2 regions of the Lysinibacillus sp. GW823-FHT06C08 genome follow, and region 2 is predicted to be linked to the other one. Evidence: riboswitches for the same ligand, from Rfam matches in the RefSeq annotation. Region 2 holds a riboswitch; the other holds the start of a gene.

The links. A riboswitch is a leader RNA that binds a small molecule or an ion and turns the genes downstream of it on or off. The one in region 2 is predicted to bind FMN.
Positions count from the first base shown of each region.
Region 1: another riboswitch for FMN. It lies ahead of AC1Q6O_RS04620 (ECF transporter S component); the one in region 2 lies ahead of ribE (riboflavin synthase).

Region 1 covers NZ_JBXAHN010000001.1:980,555-995,874, reverse strand. Annotated here, with positions in the region: gene AC1Q6O_RS04645 (pyridoxamine 5'-phosphate oxidase family protein) at 1-139, opposite strand, end outside; gene AC1Q6O_RS04640 (AraC family transcriptional regulator) at 318-1,181, opposite strand; gene AC1Q6O_RS04635 (hypothetical protein) at 1,796-1,993, opposite strand; gene glnA (type I glutamate--ammonia ligase) at 2,071-3,405, opposite strand; gene AC1Q6O_RS04625 (sodium-dependent transporter) at 3,597-4,943, opposite strand; gene AC1Q6O_RS04620 (ECF transporter S component) at 5,122-5,709, opposite strand; FMN riboswitch at 5,929-6,116, opposite strand; gene AC1Q6O_RS04615 (RNA polymerase subunit sigma) at 6,270-7,553, opposite strand; gene sigX (RNA polymerase sigma factor SigX) at 7,550-8,083, opposite strand; gene AC1Q6O_RS04605 (ATP-binding protein) at 8,162-9,937, opposite strand; gene AC1Q6O_RS04600 (response regulator transcription factor) at 9,930-10,646, opposite strand; gene ccsB (c-type cytochrome biogenesis protein CcsB) at 10,762-11,943, opposite strand; gene resB (cytochrome c biogenesis protein ResB) at 11,940-13,616, opposite strand; gene resA (thiol-disulfide oxidoreductase ResA) at 13,630-14,163, opposite strand; gene AC1Q6O_RS04580 (pseudouridine synthase) at 14,490-15,221, opposite strand.
Region 2 covers NZ_JBXAHN010000001.1:1,272,059-1,287,378, reverse strand. Annotated here, with positions in the region: gene AC1Q6O_RS06035 (copper amine oxidase N-terminal domain-containing protein) at 1-300, shown strand, start outside; gene AC1Q6O_RS06030 (QueT transporter family protein) at 385-894, opposite strand; gene AC1Q6O_RS06025 (3-oxoacyl-ACP reductase) at 1,044-1,799, opposite strand; gene AC1Q6O_RS06020 (DUF2829 domain-containing protein) at 1,856-2,077, opposite strand; gene AC1Q6O_RS06015 (GNAT family N-acetyltransferase) at 2,111-2,992, opposite strand; gene AC1Q6O_RS06010 (histidine phosphatase family protein) at 3,006-3,554, opposite strand; gene AC1Q6O_RS06005 (ATP-binding protein) at 4,019-5,326, shown strand; gene AC1Q6O_RS06000 (spore germination protein) at 5,557-7,020, opposite strand; gene ribH (6,7-dimethyl-8-ribityllumazine synthase) at 7,171-7,638, opposite strand; gene ribB (3,4-dihydroxy-2-butanone-4-phosphate synthase) at 7,660-8,274, opposite strand; gene ribE (riboflavin synthase) at 8,302-8,940, opposite strand; FMN riboswitch at 9,188-9,313, opposite strand; FMN riboswitch at 9,432-9,557, opposite strand; gene AC1Q6O_RS05980 (ABC-F family ATP-binding cassette domain-containing protein) at 9,669-11,294, opposite strand; gene AC1Q6O_RS05975 (hypothetical protein) at 11,540-11,701, opposite strand; gene AC1Q6O_RS05970 (YibE/F family protein) at 11,909-13,033, shown strand; gene AC1Q6O_RS05965 (YibE/F family protein) at 13,030-13,794, shown strand; gene AC1Q6O_RS05960 (HAD-IA family hydrolase) at 14,495-15,112, shown strand; gene AC1Q6O_RS05955 (methyl-accepting chemotaxis protein) at 15,156-15,320, opposite strand, start outside.

The sequences.
Region 1 (15,320 bases), 290 kb from region 2:
TTCTCTCATACACATAAACAAATGGAATCACATAAGGATATCCTTCTTCATCAACCGTCGCAACATGTGCTACTTTCCCCATCTTTAAAAATTGCAGTACTTCATCATGAGAAATTTCTACCCATTTGTTTTGAATCATACCCCTTATCTTATTTTAACCCCCACATCTAAATATGGAACGATTAAAAAAAAATCGTTCATTCTAAACATATATATATTTTACATCTTTGTGACACCTAAAAAAAGGATATTTTTTCTTTCAACAATAAGTAAAGCCAAGAATGCATTTGTTTAGCATTCTTGGCTTTACTTTATCGTTATTTAATTGGAATCCAAATTTCTGAGTATGAATCAGGACTATATGCATCTTCTTCAGGGTACACCTCAAGCTCCGCTGTTCCTGCTGGCTCATATGGATTGGATGGGAACCATTCTGAATATATTTGTTTCCACGTATTTTGCATGGCATCTGGCATAGGGCCATGTACCTCAAATACAACCCATTTTGATGCAGGCACTTCCATTGTTAATAGATCTTCTCCTACATCCCCTTCATGATTTGTAGCAATCCAATAATCAATGAACCCCTGTTGTCCTTGGCTTGTATTAGGTACACATACGCCCAGTACCCCATTGATATTGCCATTATTTAATTGATATAGATGGTGATCGAAGGCACTCTCATTGATTTCCTGCCAGAATAATGGTATTTCTCGAGTATTCTCTCCATCTTGGCAGTTGTACGTTCTTTTTACCCCAACAACTTGAAACTTGTCTTTTTCTACGATTTTATACTTCATTGGTTCTGCTCCCTTCAAGCTTACCTGTATAACCAGGCGATTGTATGATTGTAATGGTCCTTGCTTCTTTCTCGCTTCACTCGGCGTTACATAATGCTGTTTACGAAACGCTTTTGTAAAGGCTTCAGGAGTTTCATAGCCATATTTGTAGGCGAGATCGATTATTTTTTGATCTGTATCCATTAATTCCTGAGCTGCTAATGTTAATCTCCTCCGTCTTAAATAATCCGCAATCGACATATCCGTTAAAATCGCAAACGTTCGCTGAAAATGAAAGACAGATGAATTAACCTCCTGTGCAATTTGTTCAATGGTTATGTTTTCTAATAAATGATCCTCCATAAAATTAATGGCTTTTTGAATCGACTCAATCCAACTCATTGCTCTCACTCCCTGATAACATCTTAAAATAGTTCATGCTTTCCAGCCTGTCTTTTTATGCTAACTTTGGACAGGTATGTGTAGAAGCAGTTTTTCATCACTAACACTCCTTCTATTTTCGTTACTTTACATACGATTTTCGCTCTTTCTCCACTAAAATCCATTGTACTAACTATCAAAAAATATCGAAAAATAACCATTATATTTATAATAACGGACAAGGCCTTTATTGTCCTTAAATCAAGGATAGTCAACATCGTATCTTACCAAAGGAGGAAGAAAAGACTTAGGCTATGCCTTCAGATGAAAAGGAGGCAATGGGAAATTTCCAAGCATGTTGTAATCATGAAGTATACGAAGAATTAGGCTACAGGTAGTATTGATGATAAATCTAATGCAGCTGTAGAAGTCAGTTACTTTGAAGCCATCATAATTGGCGGACAAATGACCCTTCTTAATCTTGAATAAATTAATGTACGATATCGCATGGCAATCTAAAGATGATGTTGCACGACTACCATTGACATTCCCAGAAGATCGACCATTTCTCTTATCTTTATTTCCATAAAAAAAAGTCACGTCTTCTCGACATGACCATCCTTTTACATATAAATTTAATGGCTACTCTCGTCTGGATGTTGATAAATAATTAAGGCAGAATGGATGACCGTTTGTTCTCCGATATAAAGGGTATTGTATTTGATATCAAGTATGAAAAAGTAACTTAAATCTAATAAAGCCCGATTAATATCATGTTCAAATTGCACAATATCGTTGTTTTGAATTGTCACAACTTGAGTCGTTTGTGTCATTGCCCACACCCCTTTTCTTTAATAAAGGGTATGAAAGTCAGTATAAAAATATTGGAGCTTTTTAGCTCCAATATTTTTTAGTACATCGTTAAATATTCCTCACGCTCCCAGTTATGGACCCGTGTGCGGTATTTATCCCATTCGATTTCTTTGGCAACATTAAACTTTTCATAAATATGATCACCTAGAGCATCTCGTACAACTGAATCCATTTCTAATTCAATTAACGCATGTTCTAATGAAGAGGGTAAGCTATCAATGCCATTTAATTCACGCTCTGGACCTGTCATTTTATAAATATTTCGATCTACCGCTGCTGGAGGCGTTAAATCCTTGCGTATGCCATCAAGCCCCGAAGCCAAGATCACAGCCATTGCTAAATAAGGATTCGCCGCTGGATCCACTGAACGTAATTCAACACGTGTTGATAATCCTCTAGCTGCTGGTATACGAATAAGTGGTGAACGGTTTTGAGCAGACCAAGCAACATAGCATGGGGCCTCATAGCCTGGGACTAATCGTTTATAAGAATTAACAAGTGGATTCGTAATTGCCGTAAATCCGTGTACATGCTGGATGATTCCTGCCATAAAGCTACGAGCTGTTGCACTTAATTGAAGTTCTGCGTGTTCATCATAAAATGCATTTTTATCCCCTTCAAATAATGATAGATTAAAATGCATACCAGAGCCGTTAACTCCGAATAATGGCTTCGGCATAAATGTTGCATGTAGCCCATGCTGTGCAGCGATTGTTTTTACGACTAATTTAAATGTTTGAATATTGTCGCATGCTTCAATGGCACTAGCATATTTAAAATCAATTTCATGCTGTCCAGGTGCTACTTCATGGTGAGATGCCTCAATTTCAAAGCCCATCCCTTCTAGCTCTAAAACAATATCCCGACGACAATTCTCTCCTAAATCTGTCGGAGCTAAGTCAAAATAACCTCCGCTGTCATTTAGCTCAAGTGTCGGATGCCCCTTTTCATCCAGCTTAAAAAGGAAAAATTCTGGCTCTGGGCCCAAGTTAAAGGAAGTGAAACCTAACTCCTCCATTTCCTTTAAAACGCGCTTTAAATTGGAGCGTGGGTCTCCTTCAAATGGTGACCCATCTGGCCTTGCAATATCGCATATAAGGCGTGCCACCTTACCTTTTTCAGCTGTCCAAGGAAAAATGACAAATGTATTGAAATCTGGTCTCAAGTACATATCAGACTCCTCTATACGTACAAAGCCTTCAATCGAAGAGCCATCAAACATAACCTTATTGTCTAAAGCTTTTTCTAATTGACTCACAGGTACTTCTACATTTTTAATCGTTCCTAATATATCAGTAAATTGTAGGCGAATAAACTTCACATTTTCTTCCTTTACTCGGCGTATAATACCTTCTTTTGTATAATGTTTCATTTTCCACCACTCCAATGTAAATTTAGTTAACACATTTTTTATAACTGCTTTTAAAATACATCATTTTATTGTTATTAGCAATATGTATGTAAAGTTTTATAACATCGTTTTTTTAGAATATATTTATCTTGAATTTCGATACATAAAAAAGGCGTACCCATTTACTAAATGGATACACCTTATATATATTTTTAAAATTGAAATAGCATATTAACGAATACTACGAGTATGACAGCAGGTACTATGATTAACATTAACATCCTGTAAATCGCATAATACCCCTGCCCCATCTGGCTTCCCATTAGCAGTTCTCTTTTCACAAATTCCTTATCCACTACATATGCAATAAAAATCGCAATGGACAAGTTACCCAATGGCAGCATTAAGTTTGATACTAAAAAGTCAGTTGCATCAAAAATATTCTTCCCAAAAACCGATACATCCGCTAGCAGGCTAGAGGAAAGGGATGCTGGGATGGCCGCAAGAAAGACGACTATACCTAGGCAAGAAGTCCATACGAGACGAGACTTCTGACTATTTTCCATAAATGCCGCAACAATAATTTCGTATAAACTAAACGAGGACGTTAATGTGGCAAATAAGAATAATAATAAAAACATCGCTAAAAATACTTCCCCAAATGGCATTTGGCTAAATGCTGTCGGTAACACCATAAATAACAAGCCTGGCCCAGCTGCCGGCTCTAAATCAAAAGCAAAAACGACCGGGAAGATAGCTAGTCCAGCTAAAAATGAAACAAGTACCGTTAGCATAACGACGGAGCCTGCTGAATTCGGTAAACTCACATCTTTTTTGAGGTAGGAACTATATGTAACAAGGCAAGAAAATCCAACGGCTAACCCAAAGAAGGATTGCCCTAAAGCTTCTAATAAGGCTTTTCCGGTAATATTTGAAAAATCAGGCCATAAAAAGAATTTTACCCCGTCCATGGCGCCATCTAATGTGACAGCACGTATCACTAGGACAATGAACATAATAAAGAGCAATGGCATCATCCATTTATTCGCCTTTTCAATACCATTTTGGACACCTAACGAAATAACAAGTACGTTTGCTAATGTAAACAAAGCCAAACCTACAATTGTAATCCAAGGTGTACCAATTATCTTTCCAAATAGTTCTCCAGGATCAATAGCCGGATCAATGACAGCACCCGCTACGCCTAGCCCACTATAAATAAAAATCCAGCCACCGACAACGCTATAAAATGTTAGTAATAAAAAACATCCGAGAACACCCATGCGGCCAATCCATGCCCATCCCTTTTTCGTAGGAGCAATTTTTTTATAGGCAGTAATTGCCTCTGACTGTGTACCTCGTCCTAAAATATATTCAGATAATAGCATCGGGAGCCCAATTAACAATGTAAACAATACAAAGATTAAGAAAAACGCCCCTCCGCCACTTTGTCCGGTTACATACGGAAGCTTCCAAATCGCTCCTAGTCCTATTGCAGCACCTGCTGATGCTAAAATAAATCCTAACTTACTAGACCACTGTCCTTTTTTTCCACTCATCTCTTCAAACTCCTCTAACTTTCTAAACTCTTCTCTAATTTTACATGAAATTATAGCTTTCGACTAGGTATTACTAAAAAAGAACTAGTTATACTTGGACAACCCATTACCTTTTTCTATTTTTTCTACATTTCGCCATAAAAAAGCCTCGAGTTCATCCCTCGAGGCTTAGTACATTTTATTTTGTTATATACATAGAACGCTGGCGGTCAATCCATTTACGCATTGTCGTAAATAATAACGCCATAATACCCGTTAATAAAATCCCTTTGACAATATTAAATGGTAAAATACCAGCGATAATCATTTTATAAAGTGAGTCACCTACAACAGGCTCCATTCCTAAGAAGTAAGTGTACATTGGTAAAAATACAGCATAGTTTAAAACACTCATTCCTACTGCCATCACAACTGTTCCTATTGCTAAACCTCCAACAAGACCAGCGATTGTTTTAAATCGATTAAAAATAAAGCTTACTGGCAAGATGAATAAAATACCTGTTACAAAATTGGCCATATGCCCTACCGGAACGCCTGTTGGAGTGCCTGAGAAAATCCAATCCAACACATTTTTAAACAATTCTACTAAAATACCAGCTACAGGTCCCATTGTGATTGCTGCAAGCAAGGCAGGCATATCACTGAAATCCACTTCCAAAAATGCTGGGAATGGCGGAATTGGGAAATTAAAAAGCATTAATAAAAATGAAATACTGCTCAGCATCCCAATCGTAATAAACGATTGAAGTTTGACATTTTTCTTCATAGAAAACTCTCTCCTCTTTGCTGATTCAATCTCGCAAGAAGAAAGGTGACGATCTTTCAATTGTTTCATGAAAAAACCCTTATGCGTTTAATAAAGCATAAGGGAGAAAGGCATAACGAATAAGCGTCCTCATCAACTAATTTTTGAGCACAGTTTAATAAAACATACAAAAAAGCGCTCGGTCATAGTTCATTTCATGACAATGAATGACGATCGTACCTTCATCTTCTCCCATCCAGACTTTAACTGTCGGCCTTGGAATTTCACCAAGTCAGCCATGCGAAAATTCGCACAGGTCGCGGGCTGAAGAGTTTAACATAAATCAAGCGAGCTAATGAATATATTCACTAGCGATTTATGACTCTATTACCGCCGGTCGGGATTTTCACCCTGCCCCGAAGATGAATCATATTATTTTATACTACAGCTTTACTATAATGAATTACGAAGTAAAAGTAAATAGTTCTGCTCAAAAAATCCGATTAAATTGCTATGTTTTATAAATAGAAAAGGCACTCCCGCCATACAGGAATGCCTCTCTTGTTTTTTTCTTCCTTCGACTATGGTAAAAATTGTTTATTTGGTCCCACTGGCTTTGGTAAATAACCCTTCAAATCAAAGCCTTCCCAGCTTTCTTGCACAACATTATCTAAAAGGAGCTGTTGATTAAAGCTAGCAGCAGTTAACATCATGGCCTCAATTAATTGAGTAGCTCGTATTGGTTCCATAGATGTTAAATCAAGCGGAATATCAAAAGTAACAACGACACCTTCCGCTTGTTCAGTGACTGTGTATGTTACATTTTCAGGCACTACGGATGTATAGACATCATCATTTTTATTTTTCATCAGTGTAAGTGCCTCTGTGACTGTCTCAAAAGATTGACGGAAATCTGGTGATAAATATTCTGCACCATTGGAATCATGGTACAAGTAATAATTATAGTGCTTTGCATTCGTTAAGGACATTCCTTGACTTGGCTCACCTTCTTGAGAAAACTCATACGGGGTTCCATCTTCATTTTGGATTTCCACTTCGGTGTATTCAGAGTCCGAGAATGTGTCTTCCATTGTGCCTTTATATTCATTTACTGCAGCAGAGGCAACATCATAGTCATTCCCCTTTGGCAAGACATGGATAAGCTTATCATCCTTTTCCTTCAGCTCACCTTTATAAGGATGATACTCTGTAAACCCTTTGGCCTCCTCGTCAATTTGAGGAGCATACTTTTCATATATCCGTAAGGTAGAAGGCTTCTCTTCTCCAAAATCCGTAGCCACACGTTCATTTGGAATCACATACGTCATAGGAACACTTTCCGCATCACGCCCTGCCAAACCAATACGGAATACGACAGCATCTTTTACATCCTCCTCATAGACAGATGTACGTAAAGATAAAATGCGCTCATGTTCCGCAACAATACTTTTGGAATCCAGCATTTCATCCTGCGTGGCCGCTTCCTTTGCTGCTGAATCCTCTTGCATCGTCGAAAACTGAGCCGTTTCAGGCATACTCGCTTGATCTTTTTGCTCACCTTGATTGTTCTTCAATATTGTGCCAACTAGTATTGTTAGCACAAAGACTGCGGCTACACTCATATAAATCTGCATATTACGTACTTTTGATTTCGTCGCAGGCTTTTGAATGATAGCACCTTCCTGTTGAGATGGTTCATCTTCTATAGGTTCTTGCATAGCTTCTTGAAGGTGGATATTATCTTGCAAGCGAGCATCTGCCATTAACCGATTTAATATATCTTCTTTCGAACGGTGGTCAGAAAGCTTAGGGGCATTGTTCAGTACATGTTCAAGCTGCTCATCATCAAATGCCTTATGTGTCATTGCCGTTTCGCCTCCTGTTCTCTGATCGGCTGTAGCTGTTGCCTTAAAAATTTAATGGCTCGATGCTGGGTTGTTTTTACCTTCGCTTCTGTCCAATCAAGTATTTGCGCCGTTTCTGCAATCGATAAATCCTGGAAATAGCGCATAATAATGACCATTTTTTGATCGCCAGTACAGTTTTCTAATGCTGACTCTACTTGCATAAATTCATCACTGGCCTGTAGCATTTCCTCCGGTGATGGTGTGTTTGAATGGAGCTGTTCCGTTTCCCAGTCAAAGAAATCAAGCGAATGCTTCTGACGCACTGCTTGCTTTCTAAAATGATCAATCGCAACATTTTTGGCTATTGCAAAAAGCCATGTTTTCTCACTACTATTGCCTGCAAATTGATCGTATGAGCGCAATACTCTTACATAAACTTCATGCGCTAAATCTTCAGCAAGTGTACGGTTTTTTACTAGATAGATTAGAAACTGGAACACGTCTTGATGATAGGCATCGTATAGTCGATGGAACACGGAGTCATTCAATGCACTCCACCCCCGTTCTATATTATTTGTCGTCTTACATTCACAGAAGTTACAGTCAATTAATAACAAACCATGTTATTAATCGAACGGTAAATAAAATGTGAAGGTAGTACCTTCCTTAAGCACACTATCTACCATAATATTTCCTGAGTGTGCCTTTATAATATTTCGTGCAATGGCTAAGCCAAGTCCCGTACCACCCTTAGATCGAGTACGTGCCTTATCTGCTTTATAAAAGCGTTCAAAGACATAAGGTAAATCATCTTGAGGAATACCATGTCCTGTATCTTGAACAGAAATTTTAGCGAATGTTGGCTCCTGCTCCACTTTTACTGTGACAGATCCCTCTTCCGTATGTCTTAGTGCATTGTCGACTAAATTTGTGAGTACTTGCTCGATGCGATCCTCATCTATATTAATCATCGCATCGTCATTAAATTCACTATCAAATAGTAGACGAATATGCTTTTCTTTTGCAACCTGTGCAAATTTTTGGGTAATACGTTCGAATGTAGAATTAATTGGCAATTCATCTTTATAGAGTGTCATATGCCCTGATTCCATGCGTGCTAAATCTAATAAATCCGTGACAAGGCGACCCATTCGTTTGGATTCATCATAAATAATTTTTGTTATTTCATTACGTTCTTCCAGATCTTGAATAAAATCATCATCCATCAATGCTTCAGAATAGCCTTGAAGCATGGCGATTGGCGTCCGCAATTCATGAGAGACGTTCGCAATAAAATCGGATCGAAGTTTTTCTAAGCGGTGTTGTTCAGTCATATCACGAATAACAGCGACTGCACCACGAATGTTTTCTCCACTATAAAGAGGACTAATTGTAAACGTATAGTAATTACCATCCATTTCAATTTCCTCTTCTAGCTTATCCTCAAACATGAGTACATGATCCAGCATATGATACAGCTCTGGCGGTATTGGCTTCGCACTTTGTGAGCCTTTGTTTACAAACCATTTTTGCATCAGACGTTCCGCTGGTGGATTACTTAATAATATTGTACGGTCGCGATTAAATGTAATCACTGCATCTGTCATAGATGTCAAAATATTGGATAGCTGTTCATTCTCTTGATTGATGACCTCTAAATTATGCTTTAATTGACGACCCATTTGATTGAAAGCAACTGCAAGCTGTCCAATTTCATCATTTTGAGTCGTAGGCATTTTCGCTTCAAAATTCCCTTTTGCAATTTCAAATGCCAGCTCACGCATTTTTCTAAGTGGAGAAGTAATACGTGAAGACAAGAAGAACGCAAAAAATGTAGTCAAGACAAATGCTATGAAAGCTGCCAAAAAGACAATTTTCGTCGTTTCCTTGGACGTTTTATGTAGGGCATCGGGGCTTTGATAGATGAAAACTGCTCCATGTACAGCATTCTCTACATTTAATGGGAAACCAAGTACAACGTAAGATTCCATTTTCTCTTGATCTGTAGAGGAGGGCATCATCATTTCTTTAGTAATTGGTTCATCTGATTGAAAAACCTCACGGAAAGATTTATTTGCCAAAATAGTATCTTGAATTTCCTTTTTATTGAGTCCCTCTTGCATGGCAAAGGATACCTCTACATGGCTGATTGCGATTAGTGCGTTGGTGCCTTTAGGTAAAATATCTTTTAATAATTCCGAAGTCGATTCAGCTGTTTCATTGTCATCCACTATACTTGCCACAGTGGCAGCGGTTTGACGTAAAGATATTTCCGCTTGCTGCATATGGTAGTTTTGAAGAAATTCAAGCATTAATACCGTGAAAACAAATAATACAAATGAAACGAGAAGCAATATGGTTACCCATAGCTTCCCGACAACACTATTCCATATTCTATTCATTGACAACCTCAAATTTGTAACCAACGCCCCAAACCGTCACGATCATTTTAGCAGCGTTTTCAGAAACACGGTTGAGCTTTTCACGCAAACGTTTTACGTGTGTGTCAACTGTACGTAAATCACCAAAGAAATCGTAATGCCAAACCTCTTTTAGTAGTTGTTCACGGTCAAATACTTTGTCTGGCGATTTCGCTAAGAAGTAAAGTAATTCATACTCTTTTGGTGTTAAATTCACCTCAATGCCCTCTGCCGTTACACGGTGTGCATCATGATCGATCATCAAATGCTGGAACACCACTAAATCTTTTGAAGAGGATGCATTTGTCGTTGGTGAGAATGCCTGTGAACGACGTAAAATGGCCTTCACACGTAACACTACCTCACGAGGACTAAATGGTTTTACAATATAATCATCTGCTCCTAGCTCGAAGCCTTGAACACGATTAGCTTCCTCGCCTTTAGCAGTTAATAAAATAATAGGAGTTGCAGCGCGTTCACGAATTTCTGCACACACTTCTAGCCCATCTTTTTCAGGCATCATAATATCAAGTAAAATACAGTGATATTCTTTTTCTAAAGATTTTTCGATCGCTTGTTCACCATTTTCTGCCTCGTCAACAAGGTATCCTTCTCGCTCCAGATACATTTTTAATAAGCGGCGAATTCGATCCTCGTCATCTACTACTAATACTGAAATATTTTCTGACACTTTCACGATCCCTCTCTTCCAATCTTTCTCTAACTTCTATTGTACATGGTGTGACACATATTGAAAAGAAAAGAAAGCCTCTTCGCTAGAGCGAAAAGGCTTGTTGTTTCACAGGTTATGCGTAGGAGTGTAAACCTGCAAGAATTAAGTTAACAGCAATTAGGTTAAATAATATAATACCAAAACCAATTAATGCTAACCAAGCAGATTTTTGACCTTCCCAGCCTTTTGATAAACGTAAATGTAGGAATGCCGCATAGAATAACCATGTAATAAGAGCCCATACTTCCTTAGGATCCCATCCCCAGAAGCGACTCCAAGCAATTTGCGCCCAAATCATCGCAAAGATTAAAGCACCTAGGGAGAATACAGGGAAACCAATTAGCACTGAACGATAACCAATTTCATCAAGTAATTGTAAATTAACACGCTTCACAAGTGGTTGGAAAATAGCACTTATTCGACGACGTGCAATTAAGCGAATTAATAAATACAATACTGACCCTACTAATAATGACCAAAAGACAGTTGTTAATTTCTTCGCATTAATTAATGCTGGCATTTCTACTATTGGTGACATGCCATGCTCTTCAACCGCCTCATACTCATTCATACCGAAAACTGGTGGTAAATTGTAAATGATTTTACGCGTAGTTCCTTCTTTATCCACATAATTGTAGCTAGATTCATAATCCATTGCACTGAATGTAGATGTCACAGCGACAAACCCAACAACTACTACAAGACAGTACATAACGGCTTCTAACCAAAATCGTTGTTTAGAAGGCTTCGTTAAATCTACAACCTTTAATAAGTAAATAAGTCCAGCCACAGCACTGATCGCTAAAATAGATTGCCCTAATGCCGCTGTAATCACGTGAATTGTTAACCAATGGCTTTGTAATGAGGGCACTAATGGACTTACTTCTTTCGGGAACATTGAAGCATAAGCGATAATTAAAAGTGCTACTGGTAATGCTACCAATCCAAGTGCAGATAAACGATAAATAAAGTAAATTAAAATAAACGCACCAACAATGAACATACCAAAGGCAGTTGTAAATTCAAACATATTACTTACTGGCGCATGTCCAGTATAAATCCATCGTGTAATAAAGTAGGCAAGCTGTGATACAAATCCAATAATTGTTACCACAATGGCAAGCTTACCCCATTTACCAGTGTTTTTACCTGTAGCATTCGCTTGTTTAATGGAACCACCAAATAATAACGTCGCAACTAAATAAGCAATAAAAGCTACAAATAACAGGTTTCCACTTATGTCAATCAAACTCATAAGGTGTTGTCACCTTCCTTTTCTTTAATGCCACCATCAGTGGACTCTTCGTCAGCCTCTTCTTTCTCTAACTGATCTTTGTATGAAGGCAATGCAGCAAATGCTGTAACAGCATCTAAATCCTTTTTCATGCTGAACATATTTTTATTAACATGGGCAGCCATTAAAACACGGCCATCCGGCTCTACTTGAAGCCATAAACGACGGTGATTCCAGTAAGATCCAATTACGACACCAATCATAAAGATAACGCCACCAACAAATAAGATAGGAATTGTACTATCTTTACGAACCGTAATACCAGACATATCACGCATCTCTGCTGCAGCAAATTTCATTCTATATTGATTTTCCCCCAGCGGTTCTAGTGGTGGCTGCATAATTTCCACAAAGCTTACTTCGCCTTCTGGTGTTTCTGGCGTAGTCATTTTAAATAAAAATGCTGGATTATTTGGAATCGATGTTTTTGTTTGGGGTTCTCCATTTTCAAAGCCATCAAAATCTGGTGTATAAACTAGAATTTGCACGGAAGACCCATTACCTAAATCATATTCTTTTTTAGGATTTGTTAAATCAATTTCCACTTTACCAAGTGATTTTTCACTCGCCTTATTAATTAATTCAAAATTCATTTGCTTTAATTCATTCAGACGATAATCCATTTGATAAAGAGCATAGCCATCTTCTTTTAATGGGTGATTGACACGAATCGAATAATCTTTAACTTTTTCCAGATTTTCCGTATCACCCGGGATTGCATCTTTAGGCTGTTTGTAAAGCGTAATGTCAGTTTGGAAGTTTTTTGCAACCACATTAACATTTTGCTTTACTTGCTCTCCTTGGGGTTCATTATCATGAGTTTCTAAAATAAAATCTCTGTTTTCAATGAAATAACCGTCCATGCCAGTAATAGCACGTGTTTCTCCCTCGCGGACCCATATCGACTCATCCACATAGAAGCCTGGTACAAGACGTAACATAACCCCACTTATGAAGATAATGAGCCCAACATGGTTTATGTACGGACCGTAACGAGAAAAGCGACCTTTTTCAGCTAAGAGAGCGCTACCATCTCGACGGACAGAGTATCTCATTTCAGTCATCTTTTGAGCCACTTTATCAAGCGTTTCCTCAGCGTCAGCCGTTATTTGACCCTCACCAAAAATGCGTTGACGCTTCATAAAGCTTTCATGTCTTTTAACACGTTGATTCTTTAGAGATTTATAGAGCGGGATTCCTCGGTCCAGACTGGCTACAATAATTGACACAGCTAACATGCCAACTAAAATTTGGAACCACCATGAACTATATAAATCTGAGAGTCCTAGCGTGTAATAAATTTTACCGAACGTACCATATACGTCAGCGTAATAAGCTCCCTTCTCCATATCAGAGGCTTTTACGTAAAACTCTTGTGGTAGTAATGTTCCGATTGAAGCAGCAATTAATGTGATAATAATTAAAGATATACCCACTTTAACACTCGAGAAGAAATTCCAAATTTTGTCGACAATCGATTTATTATAAGTCTTAGAACGAATGGCAGTACCATCATAGCGCATATCGACAACTTTATTTTGCTTCTCTTCTTCCGTTAAAGGACGACCACATTTCTCACAGAGCTTCGTGCCGTAAGGATTACTATGACCACAAGCACAAATGATTTTTTCCATCGTCATTTACTCCTTATTTCGGCTTCACTAATTCCATGTACGAAGCAATATTTGCATCTGTCATTTCACCAGTAATAATTTTTGCCACTTTTCCTTCTGGATCAATTAACACTGTAGCAGGTAATTGACCTACGTTATAAGCAGTCATAACACTTTTTGTTTTATCAATGACAACTGGGAAAGACAATTTATATCGATCAACAAAATTCTGAACTTCAAAATCTGTTTGAGCGATATTGACCGCTAAAGTTTGTACACCTTGATCTTTAAATATTTGATACTGTCTGTCCATCGCAGGCATTTCCTTTTCACACGGCTTACACCAAGTTCCCCAGAAATTTAAAAATACCCCTTGTCCTTTATAATCCGACAATTTATGTTTTTCACCGTTTAAATCTACTAACGTGAAGTCAGGTGCTTCTGAGCCAACTGCTACTAACTCTACTTTTTCCTTTGTTGCTGTTCCATATACCGTGTACCCGATTGCCAATGCTAATACTGCTAAAATGACAGTCCGTAGTACGAGACGCTTTTTCTTTTTCTCCAAGTTAATAAACCCCCTATCATTTACGACTTTGCGTAAACATTGTAGACATGAAGCTTTTACATTATAAAGACTTTAGCATAGAACTTTTTCATTTTATAAACGTCTTTACGTATGTACAAACATCTATGAAAATTGTACGTTAACGATGTACGAAGTTCTTCTGGCTAAAATGTAACTAGGTGTACTATTCTCACCTATTATAGCAAAATGATACAAAAACACTTAGCTATTAATTATGAATGATTTATGAACGATTTCACCAAAAAGAAAGTGAAAATAGTTTTTATTACCTTTTAAGGTACTATCACTTTCTTCTGGCAAATTATTTAATCCAGTTTCCCTGTCTCTGCTAACACGCGTAATTGCTTGACTTCGTGCTTCGACAATTCACGGAACTCACCTGGTGCAAGGCCAAATAAATCTAAAAAGGCAAATCGTTCACGTTTTAATTTGACAACAGGTGTACCAATTGCTTCAAACATACGTCGAACTTGGCGATTACGGCCTTCATGAATTGTAATTTCGCAAATTGCCTTGCCAGCTTTTTCGTCAAAGGACGTCATACTTACTTTGGCAGGTGCAGTTTTGCCATCCTCTAATTTAATACCACGTTGAAGCTTTTTCAGACCTTCAATTGTTGGAATACCTTTGACACGAGCGATATACGTTTTGTCAATTTTAAATTTCGGATGCGTCAACATATAGGAAAATTCTCCATCATTTGTTAATAGCAATAATCCAGATGTATCGTAATCAAGACGACCAACTGGGAAAATACGTTGCGGAATATGATGAAATAAATCTGTGACAGTTTTGCGTCCTTTATCATCCGTCACGGCCGAAATTGTTCCGCGTGGTTTATACAGTAAGAAATAAACTTTATCTTCTTTTTCAAGCTTTACGCCTTCCACTTCAATTGTATCTGAGTTAGACACCTTTGTTCCTAATTCACGGATAACTTTACCGTTCACTTTAACTTTACCTTCTAGTATCAATTGCTCTGCTTTTCGCCTTGAAGCAATCCCCGCATAGGCAATGACTTTCTGTAATCTTTCCATTTCTTCACCTCTAGTTTTCTTTCACATTAACAATTTCGTCGAAAATCGATTTCTCGTTCAATTGAATAGGGTTAATTTTCCCGCTAATCTGTGAAAATT
Region 2 (15,320 bases):
TATAGAGTGTTTATGCTACCTAAAAATGAAGCAGATAGCTTCAAAGATAGTGATGCCATTAACAATAATAATAGTACTAGAATTTATCAGAATGGTCTCCCCAATGTAAGTCAAAGTCTAAATATAGAGTTGGATGCATTTGGTAAACCACTCATCCCATCCACAGAATATGTGGCTAAGGTTTTAGCTGTGGGCAAAGGAAATTATATACTATCAAATACGTCCAATTCAGTGCAGCTTCTTGCAAAGCCTGATAATACTAGTGGTGAGACGTCCATAGACGCTCAAGTTAACCAATAGGATAAATAGAAGGGACTCCCAATGGTGCTTTATCGACCAATGGGAGTCCCTTCTTGCTGTATGGATCATGCTATAATCATTCAATTATTTAGACAAATCTATTTTTTTATTTAATAAGTAAATTGTCAGTCCACCAACAGTCATAGACAATAATTCTCCAATTCCCACTGTGAACCATGTAGCCCAAAAAGGAAGGTCATAAAGAATAGTTAATTGCCCAGCAACCGTAAACATAGATACAGCAAATATCAGGGCTGTCACTACCATTTTTCCAATATCATTAGCGATATGCTTTGTAATACTTCTACAAAGTAATAAGACTAGGAAGGTGGCAATCCCACCAATAGGCACATCTACTATCCATGTGGGCGACATGAAATTTGCAAGTATAACGCCTAACGTTACTGCTACTACATAGCGCTTATTGTACAAGGCCAGATAATTAAACATTTCTGACAAACGTAGTTGGACAGCGCCAAAGCTAATGACTGACAATAAAACAGTTACAGCAACATAGAGAGCTGCAACAAGAGCCATCTTTGTCAGCTCACTTACTGACAGACGGCTTGAATCTTTTACAATCGAAGTATTCAATTTTATTCTCCTTTGTAAAATAGCTAATCGCTATTTTAGTAATAACTACGACCAAAGGAAGAGAGCTTAGCGCCCTATATGAAGTGCCGTAGTGCAAGCAATTTTACTTACTTGCGTATTATAGCAGAAGAATAACTGAATGAACAATGCTACTTGGTCAACCAGCCGCCGTCGATTGGCAAGACAGTGCCATGCATATAATCTGCTGCTGAGCTTGCTAAAAATAAGGTTAAATTTGCCACCTCCTGAGGTTGTGCCCAGCGACCAGCAGGTGTTTCCTCTGCCACCCATTTCGCCATTTTCCCATCGCCTTCAAAATCTGCCTGATTCATCGGCGTTTGAATGGCTCCAGGTGCAATTGCATTAGCCCGTATTCCCGCTCTACAGTAATCTAAATCTAGTTGCTTCGTGTAGCCAACAATGGCATGCTTAGAAGCTGTGTAGGCCGCTCCTCCACCACCTGCAACAAGTCCAGCAATCGAAGCCATATTGACAATCGTACCAGCTCCACGTGCAACCATATGAGACAAGATTCTATTAGTCACAAAAAACGTTCCTTTGACATTCGTGTTCATAATTTTATCCCACAGTGCTTCGTCTGTATCTAGCGTTTTTGCAAAGCCGTCTAAAATGCCTGCTGTATTACATAAAATATCAATTTGTGTAAATGAAGAAATAGCAGCCTCGTATGACTGTTCCACATCTTGTTGGCTGCAAACACTTCCTACCATATAGGCAAAATGCTCTGGATATTGCTGCTGCAATTGGACTAACCCTCGTACCTCTATATCAAATCCAAATACATTCGCACCATTTTCTAAAAATGCAAGGGCTTGAGCATATCCAATGCCTGACGCTGCCCCCGTAATGAAAACAGTTTTATTTTTATATTCTTCAAACTTCATACCATGTCTCCTTACAAAAAGAAGCCACCTCAAAATTGAGATGACTTCTCATATTATTATTCAACGACAATCCAATCTTCTGCTAATAAATCACATACTGTAGGCGTGAACATTGTGTACCCTTCTCCGCGTACATTAATTAAAAAATAAGGATTCAAAGTCTCTCCATCGTGTTGGCTTTGACCAACTAGCTTCACATATAGTTCAGCACCGCCCCAGCCTGCACGAATACTTTTTTCTCCTGCTTTTAAGCGTGGTAATATTTCTTCAAACGTCATGTCCTTCATCCTCTATTCCCATTCATTATCGCATTAGTATACTGGATTTTCGTTAGGTTGACAACTATGGTTAGATTTGCTTTTCATCTGTACCTGCTCTGTCGTCACCTTTAGTCCATTTGCCACTAAATAGCTCGTTGCTGGGTTGCTTGCTCGGAAATTAACGGCGGTTATATTCACCTTCTGAGCTGTCACACTGGCTAAGAAGTGTGCTAGTAAATCGACTTTATACTCTTCTAATACTTCCAATTGATACAGAATGACCCGCTCCAACTCACCCTGTTTCCCCCACACTGTTTTATATAACATATAGCCGAGCACATCATTTGCTTCATTATAGAAAACTCTAGCTTCTCCCTGCTTAATGCTATGCCAGCTACATTGCCAAGGAACATCTTCCTGATAAAACGGCACATGAGGTAATTGTTCTGGGCGAATTATTTCAGTCCGAATAGCTGACGTATGTTCTACCTTCGCCTCATATTCCCCACTTAAAAACTGAAGATGATCAGTTATAACATAGCCATATCTTTCATACAAAGCAATTGCTACTGAGTTTTCCTTTATTGCTTCCAGTGTGGCAATTTCAACATTTTCCCGTTCATAGATAGCTAGAGTTTCCTCCATTAATAATCGTGAAACGCCTTTCCCACGATAAGTAGGCGAAATACCCGTGCCCCCATTCCATGCTATTTTCTTGCCACCCATGTGTCGAAAGCCGTTCATGACAATACCAATTGGTTCATGATCGTCAAAAGCGACAATGGAGTGCTCAACTGACAGCCCCTCCCCAACAAGCCGCTGTAAAAACATCTCTGCCGTCATGTCGATGGGCACAATGTATCCTTCAAAGCCTTTGTTCCACGCCCGTAATACTTCCTCTAATGTACATTGTGAAACTGTTTTAATATTCATCGTTTCCCTCATCTCAAATGGAATCTAATTTTGCTAAATCTTCTAATGTCAGTTTCCCCAAAATTTCATATCCTTGACCTAAGCCTTTGGGTTTTATAATAACCGTGCCCATATTCGGGATGACCCCTAGTCCCACATTTTTCGGAAAACTATGACCAATTATGACTCTATTGATTCCCTCTGGTGGTTTCATTTCCAACATAGATTGAAAAGCCATTAAAATTGAATTTTGTTGAACAGTCGAAAGATTTCCATCTAACATAAAAATCTCAAACAAAAAAGGGTCTATTTGTACCTGAACATTCGGAAAAGCCAACTGAGCTGTTTCAATCGTTCGACAAAAAGGACTTGCATTGATAGGCGCAAGGATGGGAATTTGCCAATAACGCAACATTTGGCCATAATATACAGCCTCATGACGGCCTTGTTCGGATAAATTTCTTTGATACTGACAACTTTGAAATAGACCATTTACTTGATCTACACCAACTGTTGCAGTCCCATGTCTTGCATATAAAATAAGTCCTCCCTCTTTTAATAATTTCAGGAGATCCTTTTCCAATTTTTTCATCCCCTTCATTTTATCACTTTATTCTTTGTAATGTATGTCTTACAAATAGAAAAAAGCTCCCTATTTTCACATGGAAATAAATGAACTGTCGATTTCTGCAGGAGTCGCCGATCCTCGTTCCTTTTAACTTTTATATAAAGTACTTTAACTACAAATAGGAGTGAAAAGATTATATATGACTGGGACCCACTCATTTTTTATGTGACCTTTGTTTTAGAAACTTTTTGAATTTTCCATGAGTATAGGAAATGAGACTTAAAATATGCTGTTTCACCTTTTTAGTTTACTTTCTTGTAAAGGATTATTAAACTAGTGTTTACGGTGTGTAATTTTAAAGTCATATTGATTTTGTGTTTTAATTTATGTAGGATAAACAAGCATTGTTTGGTTTACAAACAAAAAATAGAGTTAATTAATATTCTAGAATATTAATAGATGAGGAAGTCCCGAGTAATATGAAAAATCGAAAAATAAAGCTTATATTAATTCTATCCACCATTTTATTATGTTTGTTTACAAGTTTAAACATCATTACATCCTATGTAAAAATTAAAAAGACCGTTGAAGAATCAATTGCTAATCAAAGTCTAGAGGCTGCTAATTCCATTGCTGCTTCCATCGATACAATTGCTTATCAGCAATTTTTGAATAATCCGCAAAAAAATGATTATTATTGGGAAGTAAGAAGTTACTTAAATGATGCAAGGGTAAAGCTAGGTGCATTATTTGTTTATACATTGCAGGTGGATAATCCAAAAGTATCAAAAGCAATGGTGATGGGTCTGCCAAGTGAACTAAAAAAAGGATTTGAAATAGGTGAGGTTTGTACTGTTCCAGCTAAACAAGTAGAAAAAGCCTATCATGGTGAAACCTATGTCACAGAGGTAATCCATGATTCAGTCCATGGTTCTTATTTATCTGTTGGTGCGCCAATTAAAGATGATACAGGTCAAATAATCGGTTACCTAGGCATTGATATAAGTGCAGATACATTGAATGGTATTAAAGGCAAAGTGATTGAAGATAACCTATTTATTTTTATTTTCAATGGTGTATTTATTTTAATTGTTGCTGGTTCTTTTTTATTTTTACAAAGATGGTACCAAAAAGAGGTAGCGAAGGAAGTAGGCGCCACAGAAGACACTTACCAAGCAGAAATCAAAACATTGATTACTTCGGTGTCATCGTTACGTCATGATTTCACGAACCATATCCAAGTTTTACATGGCCTTTTACAATTAGAAAAAACGGATCAAGCAAAACAATATTTAGCATCACTGTCGAAAGAAGTACAAGCGATTAAATCATTAAAATTAAATATTGACCATCCAGGTTTATCCATATTATTACAAACGAAAAAGCTAACAGCACAGAATCATAATATTGATATGGATTTCACCATCTCTCAGGGCGATTTTAATAAAATTAAAACGACCGATTTAATCAAGATTCTATCGAACTTAATTGACAATGCGATTGATGCTGCGAATGAATTGCCTGAGGGGCAACGTAAAATTATGATTTGTTGTCAAGCTGATGAAGGACAATATGAATTTAAAATTACGAATACAGGACCGAATATTGTAGACGCAAACCAAATCTTTAAACAAGGATTCTCTACGAAGAAGCATGAAAATGGGAAAATTCGAGGGCAAGGACTATTTATTGTGAAAGAAATCGTCCATAAATATCATGGAGATATTTCGATTGAATCATCGAAACATCTTGAAACGACTGCCATCGTCCATATTCCTTTCAAATAGCTACAAAATGTAGAGAGCTTTAGACAAAAACCATTGAGAAGATAATGACTCTCAATGGTTTTTGTTATTCTTTCTCTTTCATATGCGGAGAAATAGACGTTCAGCACTACGGAGTTCTTAAAAGTGGATTAGAAACAGCTCATCTCCCGTAGTGGAATTAATTATAAAAAAAGACTATAGGCAAACTCCAATTTTTTTGAGCTTGTCTATAGTCTGATGTCAGGTAACGGTCATACCCCCTGATCTTTTTTTGATTTAATATTTGCCGTTCGTGTCCGGTCCTGTGGTTTTAGGAAGGACGGTCTTAGACTATAGCCCTTCGGCGATAAACGCAGTAAGGATTTTCCAATATTACCCTGTTCAAAATCTGCATTAAAATTAATATAGGGCACACCGAGTACACGCATATTTGCTGCATAGATAATAATGAAAAAGACCGAAATAAAAAATCCAAACAGACCCAAAAAGGCTGAAAATAAAATGATAATTAATCGAAAAATACTCATTGCTGTTACAAAGGCTTGATTGACGAGTGTAAATGCAGCAATGCTTGAAATCGCAATGATAACAATCATCGAAGGGCTTGTCACGCCAGCTTTAATTGCAGCATCTCCAATGATTAACCCTCCAACAACACTGATCGAGCCACTGATGGCACTAGGCAAGCGTAAGTTGGCCTCGCGGAACATTTCAAACATAAATAGCATCATCATGATTTCAAGTATCGTTGGAAACGGTAACCCCGTTCTTGATTCAACCACTGTCGCAAGTAGAAGATAGGGGAGCTGCTCTTGATGATACGTCGTTACGGCTAGCCAAAAACCAGGAAGTAACATACTAATCAGTATCCCAAAAATTCGGAGCACCCGTTCCATTGAACTGACAATGACCGGATATTCATTGTCCTCAGATGTTTTAAAGAGCAGCATAATATTGGCGGGAATAATCATGGCATAGGAAACGCCATCGATCATTATTAGTATTCTTCCTCTCATTAATGCTTGAAGAGCAAAATCTGGTCTTCCCGTATAATCATGTCTAGGTAGAACTTTAGCCGTCTGTTCGATTGCCTCCATCAGTAAATCACCATTGACGACAATATCTGTATCAATTTTTTGTAATTGTAATCGGATTTGTTCTAGCATATTTAAATTCACAATGTCTTCCATATATAAAACGGCTACCGTTGTTTTAGAGCGTTGACCGATTTCTAATGTTTCTACACTAAATGAATTCGTAGGTAAACGTTTTCGTAATAAAGCTATATTAATAAATACATCTTCAATAAAATCATCTCTTGGTCCTTTTACAACTAACTCAAGCGTTGTTTCCCCCGGCTCACGATTAGGTCTATTTGAAATATCACTGGAATAAATCAAATGATCTTCCTCAAAATATAATAAGACATGGCCTTTGTAGACTCTTGTAATCATATCCTCTTTCTTAGTGACCTTTTGTAAATAGGGCACATGAAGATGCTGTTCAATTAGCTCCTCTAACGTTTCATCAGAACCACAGTTAAATAAGGATTGAACACGTTCGACCACAACCGTTTGAAGGAGTTCTTCGTCTATCATAGCATCACAGGTTATCATATGGACTGTATGTTGCTGAAATTTATACTGTTGGAATATTATATCAGCAGAGCGTTGAAATAGTGATTTCAACATTTTCAAATTCATCATTTGTTCCATTGAAATACTTCTCATCTCCTACTGAGCCTGCTCAAATTTAGTACATTTATGAAAACTACGACATGTAATAAATATACTTAGGCATATTTTTCCCATGGACATAAAAATTATTCAAGAAACAAATACTGTGATAACCTATTCAGAATGTTCTTAGCCAATCATTTTTTGTAGATTAGCCATCTCAATTGCCGATATCGCGGAATCATAGCCTTTATTACCTGATTTTGTTCCCGCACGCTCAATCGCCTGTTCAATATTTTCTGTTGTAACAATACCGAAAATAACTGGTACATTGGTCGTTAAGGATACATTCGCAATTCCTTTTGCCGACTCATTACACACATAATCATAATGTGTTGTAGAACCACGAATAACAGTCCCTAAACCAATAATGGCATCATATTTCTTTGTCTCTGCTAATTGTTTCGCAATAAAAGGCACTTCAAAAGCTCCTGGCACCCATGCAACATCAATAGATGCTTCATCTACACCGTGTCTTTTTAATCCATCCATTGCACCATCTAATAATTTGCTTGTAATAAACTCATTGAATCGACCTACGACTACCGCAATTTTTAAATCCGTCCCAATTAATTGTGCTTCAAATGTTTGACCCATTTTTTAAAATCTCCCTCGTTATTAGTTTGTTGTAAATGATTGACTGCGATAAGTGGCTAACGCCTCAATGGAAATCATTTTTAATCCATGATGTGCTGCATACTTTGTCAATTCATCAAAGCGCATCATGTGACCATCGTCCCCCATAATTTCACAAATCACTCCAGCAGGAATACTGTGACAAAGCTTAGCTAAATCAATGCTCGCCTCCGTATGGCCCCTTCGCTCTAAGACACCATTATCCTTTGCGATTAGTGGAAAAATGTGTCCTGGTCGACGAAAATCAGTTTTTTTCGCCTGAGATCCCAACATCTTTTGTATGGTGAATGCCCGCTCAAAGGCACTAATCCCCGTTGTTGTGTCCATATGATCGATACTTACGGTAAATGCTGTTTGATGGTTATCCGTATTGTGCTGAACCATTGGGTGCAGATCTAACTGATGTGCTAGCTTCTGCGAAATCGGCGTACAAATTAGACCTTTTCCATAAGTCGCCATAAAGTTGATCGTTTCCGGAGTAATAAATTCAGCAAGCGCTAGAAGATCCCCCTCATTTTCCCGATCCTCATCATCCACTACGATGATTATTTTCCCTTGCTTTAAATCCTCTATGGCATCTTCAATTGCATGTAGCACTATTTTTCATCTCCTCATTATGTGATTTTAAAAACCATGTCGTGCTAAATAATCTCTTGTAATCATTGACTTGCCTTGCTCATTTTTCAATTCGTTTAAAATATATTTACCGACTAAATCTGTTTCAATATTGACGAAAGCGCCTACTTTTTTCATACCTAAAATCGTTTCCTTGTAAGTATGAGGAATCAGTGAAATCGTGACCTGCTTCGTTTCAACATGAAAGATTGTTAAGCTTGTGCCATCAATCGTTACGGAGCCCTTCGGAATACAGAAACTTGTTAGTTCCTCAGACAATTCGATATCAATATAAACCGCGTTGGCCACCGGACGTTTTCGTAAAATCTTCCCAACACCATCGACATGACCAGCAACAAAGTGACCCCCAAATCGCCCATTAGCAGGCATCGCACGCTCCAAATTAACCGGATCCCCTATTGTCAGCTGATGTAAATTTGTAGCTTTGACGGTTTCAGGCATAACATCCATCGTAAGCTCTCGATTCGTAAAATGAGTAACCGTTAAACAAACACCATTGACCGCTATACTATCCCCTAACCCCACATCTTCAGCAACTTTCGATGATTGAACCGTAATTTTCATACTGTTCTTATTGATTTGCAAGGCTTTAATAGTGCCAATATCCTCCACAATACCTGTAAACATTTCTTCACCTGCTTTCACACTGATCTTACGTAGCTTCTATCCGTGGCTTTTGGGTTTCTATCCGTCACTCTTGAGCTTCTATCCGTCACTTTTGGGTTTCTATCCACCACTCTTGAGCTTCTACCCGTCTCCCTTCTTAAAGCTCATATAAAAAGAAAAACCCCTTTGACAAAGGGGTTTTGGGAGTATAAGACATCAATAAATAAGCCTATTTGGATATACATTTTTTCCATAGACTAGTATCTTATTTGTTCTTCTCCCATCCAGACTATCACTGTCGGTTTTGGATTTGCACCAAATCAGCTTGCGCTCACGGACTTTGAATTGCTTCATCACCGCCGATTGGGAATTTCACCCTACCCCGAAGAACATCTTCTATTCAATTGATTGGCTAAATAAAAAAACTTCCCAACATACTTGCGGGAAGTCGTGTCATAAATGCATAGTCAAATAGACCTTCTAAATTACATTGAATTTAAAAAGCTCGCACTTATACCCTTCTCCCATCCAGACTGTTACTGTCGGTTTTGGATTTGCACCAAATCAGCTTGCGCTCACGGACTTTGAATTACTTCATCACCGCCGATTGGGAATTTCACCCTACCCCGAAGGATCATTTTATTTAGCTAGTTCTTACGATAACACTATTTAATTATATTATCTATACTTCTGTCTGTAATTTTTAAAAAAGGGGCCACCTCTTGCTATATAGGTAGCCCCTAAATCCTTTAATGGCTTATTTTTTGAACATAATCATCATAATTTCCCGAAAAGGCCGTCATCCCAGTTGGTGATAATTCAAGCAATTTATTTGCTAGCTTATTAAGGAAATAACGATCATGAGAAATGCATAATAAGGTGCCGTCAAATTGCAATAGCGCCTCCTCCAAAACTTCCTTGCTAAATAAATCAAGATGATTGGTCGGCTCATCCATAATAAGCACATTGGCTTTTTGCAAAATAAGCTTTGCTAACGCTACACGCGCTTTTTCCCCGCCGCTAAGGGAGGCTATCTTTTTAAAAACATCCTCTTTCGTAAATAAAAAATTACCGAGTACTGACCGTATTCTTGCCTCTTCCATCGAAGGGAAAGTACTCCAAACCTCTTGTAATACCGTATTATTAGGATGTAATGTCTCTTGCTCTTGATCATAATAGCCGATTGTCACACCATTTCCCCATGCGATAACGCCACGGTCCGGAGACAATTCATGTAATAACGCCTTCAAAAGCGTTGATTTCCCAACACCATTTGGACCTACTAATGCGACCCGATCTCCTCTATCCAAGGAAAACTCAATATCTTGCAATAATATTTTCTTGCTATCTTCTAGCTGATAGGAGAGCACTACATCTTTTACCTTCAACACTTCTTTATGAGATCTCTTATCTGTAGCAAATGTCATTTGTGCGTGTTTTAGATCCTTCTGAGGCTTTTCAAGACGATCTATTCGTTCGAGCTGCTTCCTTTTGTTCTTAGCGCTTTTCGAGGAAGTAGCCATCGTAATATTCCGCTCAATATAATCCTCCATTTTGGCGATTTGCTGCTGTTGCATCGTATATTTCTTTTCCATTAATTCGCGATTTTTCACCTTGCTTTCCACATACTTAGAATAGTTACCGCTGTATGTTGTTCCATGGGTGCGTTCAATCTCATAAATTTCATTGACAAGGGCATCTAAAAAATAACGATCGTGCGAAATAACAATAATAGCACCCTGATAGCCACGTAAATAGCTTTCAAGCCAGTTTAAAGTCGCAAAATCCAAATGGTTAGTCGGTTCATCTAACAGCAATAAATCCGGCTGCTCTAGTAAAATTTTAGCAAGTGCCAGTCTAGTTTTCTGTCCACCACTTAATGATTCGATAAGAGTGTTTGTCGGGATGCTACCAAAGCCCATTCCATTTAACATACTATTTATTTTTGCCTCGACATCATAGCCACCTTGCTGTGAAAACCAATCTGATTTGCTGGCATATATCTTCATTACCTGTTCCAGCTTTTCGGGGTTATTGATGCAGGAAGGCTCACCCATCTGCATTTCCAGCTCTCGAAGTTCCTTTTCAGCCTCTTGAAGCTCAGTAAATGCCCCAAGCATTTCAGTCCAAATCGTATGTTCTGGCTGTAACCCACTATCTTGTCGCAAATAACCTAGCTTCATTCCCTTGCCTATAAAAATGTCGCCTTCATCATAGGGAAGATCCCCTGTAATGATCTTTAGTAGCGTTGATTTTCCTGCCCCATTTACACCTATAAGTCCAATCCGATCGCCACGTTCCATTTTCATGGTTATCTTTGAAAGAATCGGATCTCCCAAGTAGCTCTTACTAATTCCATTTAATTGAAGTATCATTTTTTCAATCTCCTTATTTATTTTATCCATTACTACTAAGCGAATTGCTCAAGAAATAAATGGACATATAAGGTTACACATCACTTTTCACTCCTTTCAAACAAACACAAAAAAGGCGCCGTCATAAAACGGCACCTTACAAACATCCCTATGAGAAAAAGGGCATGTTAAATTTTATAATTAAACAAAAAAAGCGCCGTTACGAACCGGCGTCTAGCAATCTATACATCCCATTTAATTGGATGTCAATCAGTAAGAAATAAAGAAGGCAAAAAGCAACCGGAACCTGCATCGATATGAAATTTGCTTAAAAAAGGGCATACTTCTCCCTTAGCCAGCAAATCCCCACAAAGATTGTAAGATTTTACCTCTACTTCGGTTAAACCTTTCGCACAAACAGTTTCCATTACTTCGCCCTCCCTTCGAATTTATAGTATTAAATAATCTATCATATTTTTTTCTAGAATACAAATATCCTGCCGCTTTTTTATAGCATAAATGCCTTGGAATCTATCATTCCTATCGTTAAACTAGAGAATATATTGGAACTTACTATTCTTAAAATCGTTCCTGTACAAGTGACTATTTAGTCCACTAATTTGGAGGTCATTCCATTGCACTATTTTAAAAAAATAACTTATAAACAACGTATTTTCTATGCCTTGTTATTACTTGGCTGTGCCCTATCCATTTTTTTCGTTCACCATAATGAACAATTTTATGATCGACCTATTGCAGAAATTCTGAAAGTCAAAGTAACAGAATCTGAACCAATAACAGATATGTATGAGAATGAAGATATGTTGTATACACAGCAAATTAAAGCCGTACTTAAAAATGGGCAGCACAAAGGAAAAACGATTGATTTGACGAATGACTATTCTTCATCTGGAGCCTTTGATCAGGAATACAATGTTGGCAATGAAATCTTTGTCGCTATAGATGCACATTCAAAACAATCAGAGTTAACGGGCACCATTCTCGATTTGAAACGAGATCAAACAATTATGATGATCGCTTGGATTTTTATCCTTGTACTACTCATCATCGGTAAGAGACAAGGTTTATTTGCCATTATTAGCTTAGTCGTAAATGCCTGCATTTTAACATTGGCATTAGACCTTTACGTAAAGCATGGCAGCCTCAATTTATTATTCATAAGTGGGGTTTGTGTCCTATTATTTACCGTCATTTCCTTGTTACTGATTAGTGGTTTGAATACGAAAACATATGCAGCCATTATATCTACACTTTTAGGGACAATGATAGCCCTCATAATTAGCACTGCTGTGATGTGGTTGACGGGGGAAAATGGTCTACGCTATGAGGAAATGCAATTTTTAACACGTCCCTACCGAACTGTCTTTATGGCTGGTTTATTTATCGGTTCACTTGGGGCTGTTATGGATGTTGCCATTACGATGTCCTCTTCTATTTTCGCCCTATACGAACAGGATTCTCGTATTTCTTTACAAGCTTTGAAGGCATCTGGACAAGAAATTGGAAAAGACATTATGGGTACCATTACAAGCATTTTATTTTTCGCGTATATTTGTGGCTCCATACCAATGGTCATACTCTATTTGAAAAATTCTTCAACATTAGGACTAACACTATCCTTGAATCTTTCATTAGAGCTAGCTCGTGCACTTGCAGGAGGTATTGGAGTCGTCCTCACCATACCGATTAGTCAATACACCGCTATTTTTTTCATTAATCGAAAGCGGGTGAAGGAATGAATGTTATCGTTGTATTGGCAGGAATTTTATGTATATTAATGGTGGTAATTGGAGGAAAGCAAGGACTACGCTCGTTTCTTTCCTTATTTTTAAATTTCGGCGTGCTATTTGTGACTATTTTTCTTATGACAGACCCTAAAAATAGCCCTATTGTCCTGACGTTTATTGCGTGCACTGTTATCAGTTGCATTAGTTTGTTTTATATTAATAAAACGAATAGTAAAACCATTACAGCGTTTATTTCTACAATGGTAACGATTGTTGTTTTATTGCTTTTTATTACGTTTATAACGAAAAAGGCCATGATTCAAGGATTTGGGGAAGAATCAACGGAAGAATTAAGTATCTTTTCTCTCTATATCGGTGTTAATTTCGTGCAGATTGGTGCATCGGTCATTATTATGAGTACGATAGGTGCCATTATGGATGTTGCCATTTCCATTGCTACCTCTATGCATGAGATCTTTTATCGCAATCCTTCGATCAGTAGAAAGACACTTTTTACATCTGGAATAAGTATTGGAAGAGACATTTTAGGAACCGATACAAATACTTTATTTTTTGCTTTCTTTGGTGGCTATTTAAGTTTATTGATATGGTTTAAGGATCTCTCTTATTCGATTGGCGAAATCGTCAATTCCAAAGTCTTTAGTGCGGAAATGATGACGATTTTTTGCGCAGGCATCGGCATTGCCCTCATTATTCCTATCGCTTCCTCCGTCAATGCTTATTATTTAGTTAAAACACGAGAAAAAAAATAGAATAACACTCGCATAGATACCAGACCTATCACCTTAGCGTGATAGGTGCTGGAAATACGCTCCCCCATTAATTCCGGTCCAATTCCTATCATTTTTTCAATAGCTTTCAGCCCAAACATATCATCCTGCATTAGTAGTATGAATGATACAAACTATGTTACTACTTTAGTATCAGAGATATAGCTAAAAAAACATTCCAAATTTGAAATGACCAAATGCTTTAAAGAAATCGGATATCAATTGACGCACACGTTACAGCAATGAAAAAATACAAAAAATATACCTTCTAACTATAGTTAGAACCTGTCTTGAACGTTAATTAGTCACAGCTTTCACCTTTAAGACTCTTCATTTTATTTCGTCTCACAAACAGCGGAATAGTAAAATATCCAAATTTCAGATTTAAAATCGTACAACACACAAAAAACGGCTTGCAAATTGAATAGGACTAAAATGAAACACTGTTATTTTCGTTATATAGCGTATTAGGTGTCTCAATTGATTTTTGTGACACCTTCTTTTGTTACATGATTTCCGTTGCAAACGCCGCATTTTCTGATAATATTTACCATATGATGATTACAGACCTTTTATTTTGATTGTTATTCCCTGTTTCATGACCCAATCAATTGCCCATTCCATGTAACATTTTTTTGCATAAAACGTCTATACAACTAGATGATAAAGGAGAAAGTTTGCCATGAAGCATATAATTTTTGATTTTGATGGAACGCTTGCGGATTCGACCGCCGTGTTTGCATCAGCATGGAATACGTTAGCACAAAAATATAAATTTAAAGGAATTGAATTGAAGGAAATTGATACATTAAAAAAATTATCGATTTCAGAACGTAGTAAATTATTTGACTTCCCCATGTATAAATTACCTATGATTTTACCGCAATTTTACAAATTATATCGCCAATCATTAAACGATGTTCATCTTTTTGAAGGGATGAAGGAAGTTTTGCTCGAAATTGATAAAAGAGGGTATAAGATTTTAATTATCTCTTCCAATTCGAAGGACAATATTTTAGAGTTTCTCAAAATGAATGGCATTCACTGTGTTGCAGATGTCCTTTGCTCCAATCGTATTTTTGGCAAGGATAAAGTCATGAAGAAGTTTTTAAAAGAATCGAATGTTTCAGCAACTGAAGTGGTATATATAGGGGATGAACAGAGGGATATTGTAGCATGTAAAAAAGCTGGAGTACCTATTATTTGGGTGGAATGGGGCTATGATGCAATTGAAGTTATACAAAATGAAGAGCCCGAATACAAGGTAACGATACCTGAGGAGATTTTAGAGATTATTTAGTAGAAGGATAATAGCCCTTTACTGGCTATTATCCTTTATATGTTTAAGCTTTGATTTCGCTAATATGCATTAACTTTTCAGCAGTATGATTTACTCCTTTATACGCATCGCTTAATTCATACATACTCGTGGCAAATTGCTGGGTAAAGGCAGCCACTTGATTAGCAGAAGCATTCACTTGATCAATCGATTGTTTAATGCTTTCTAA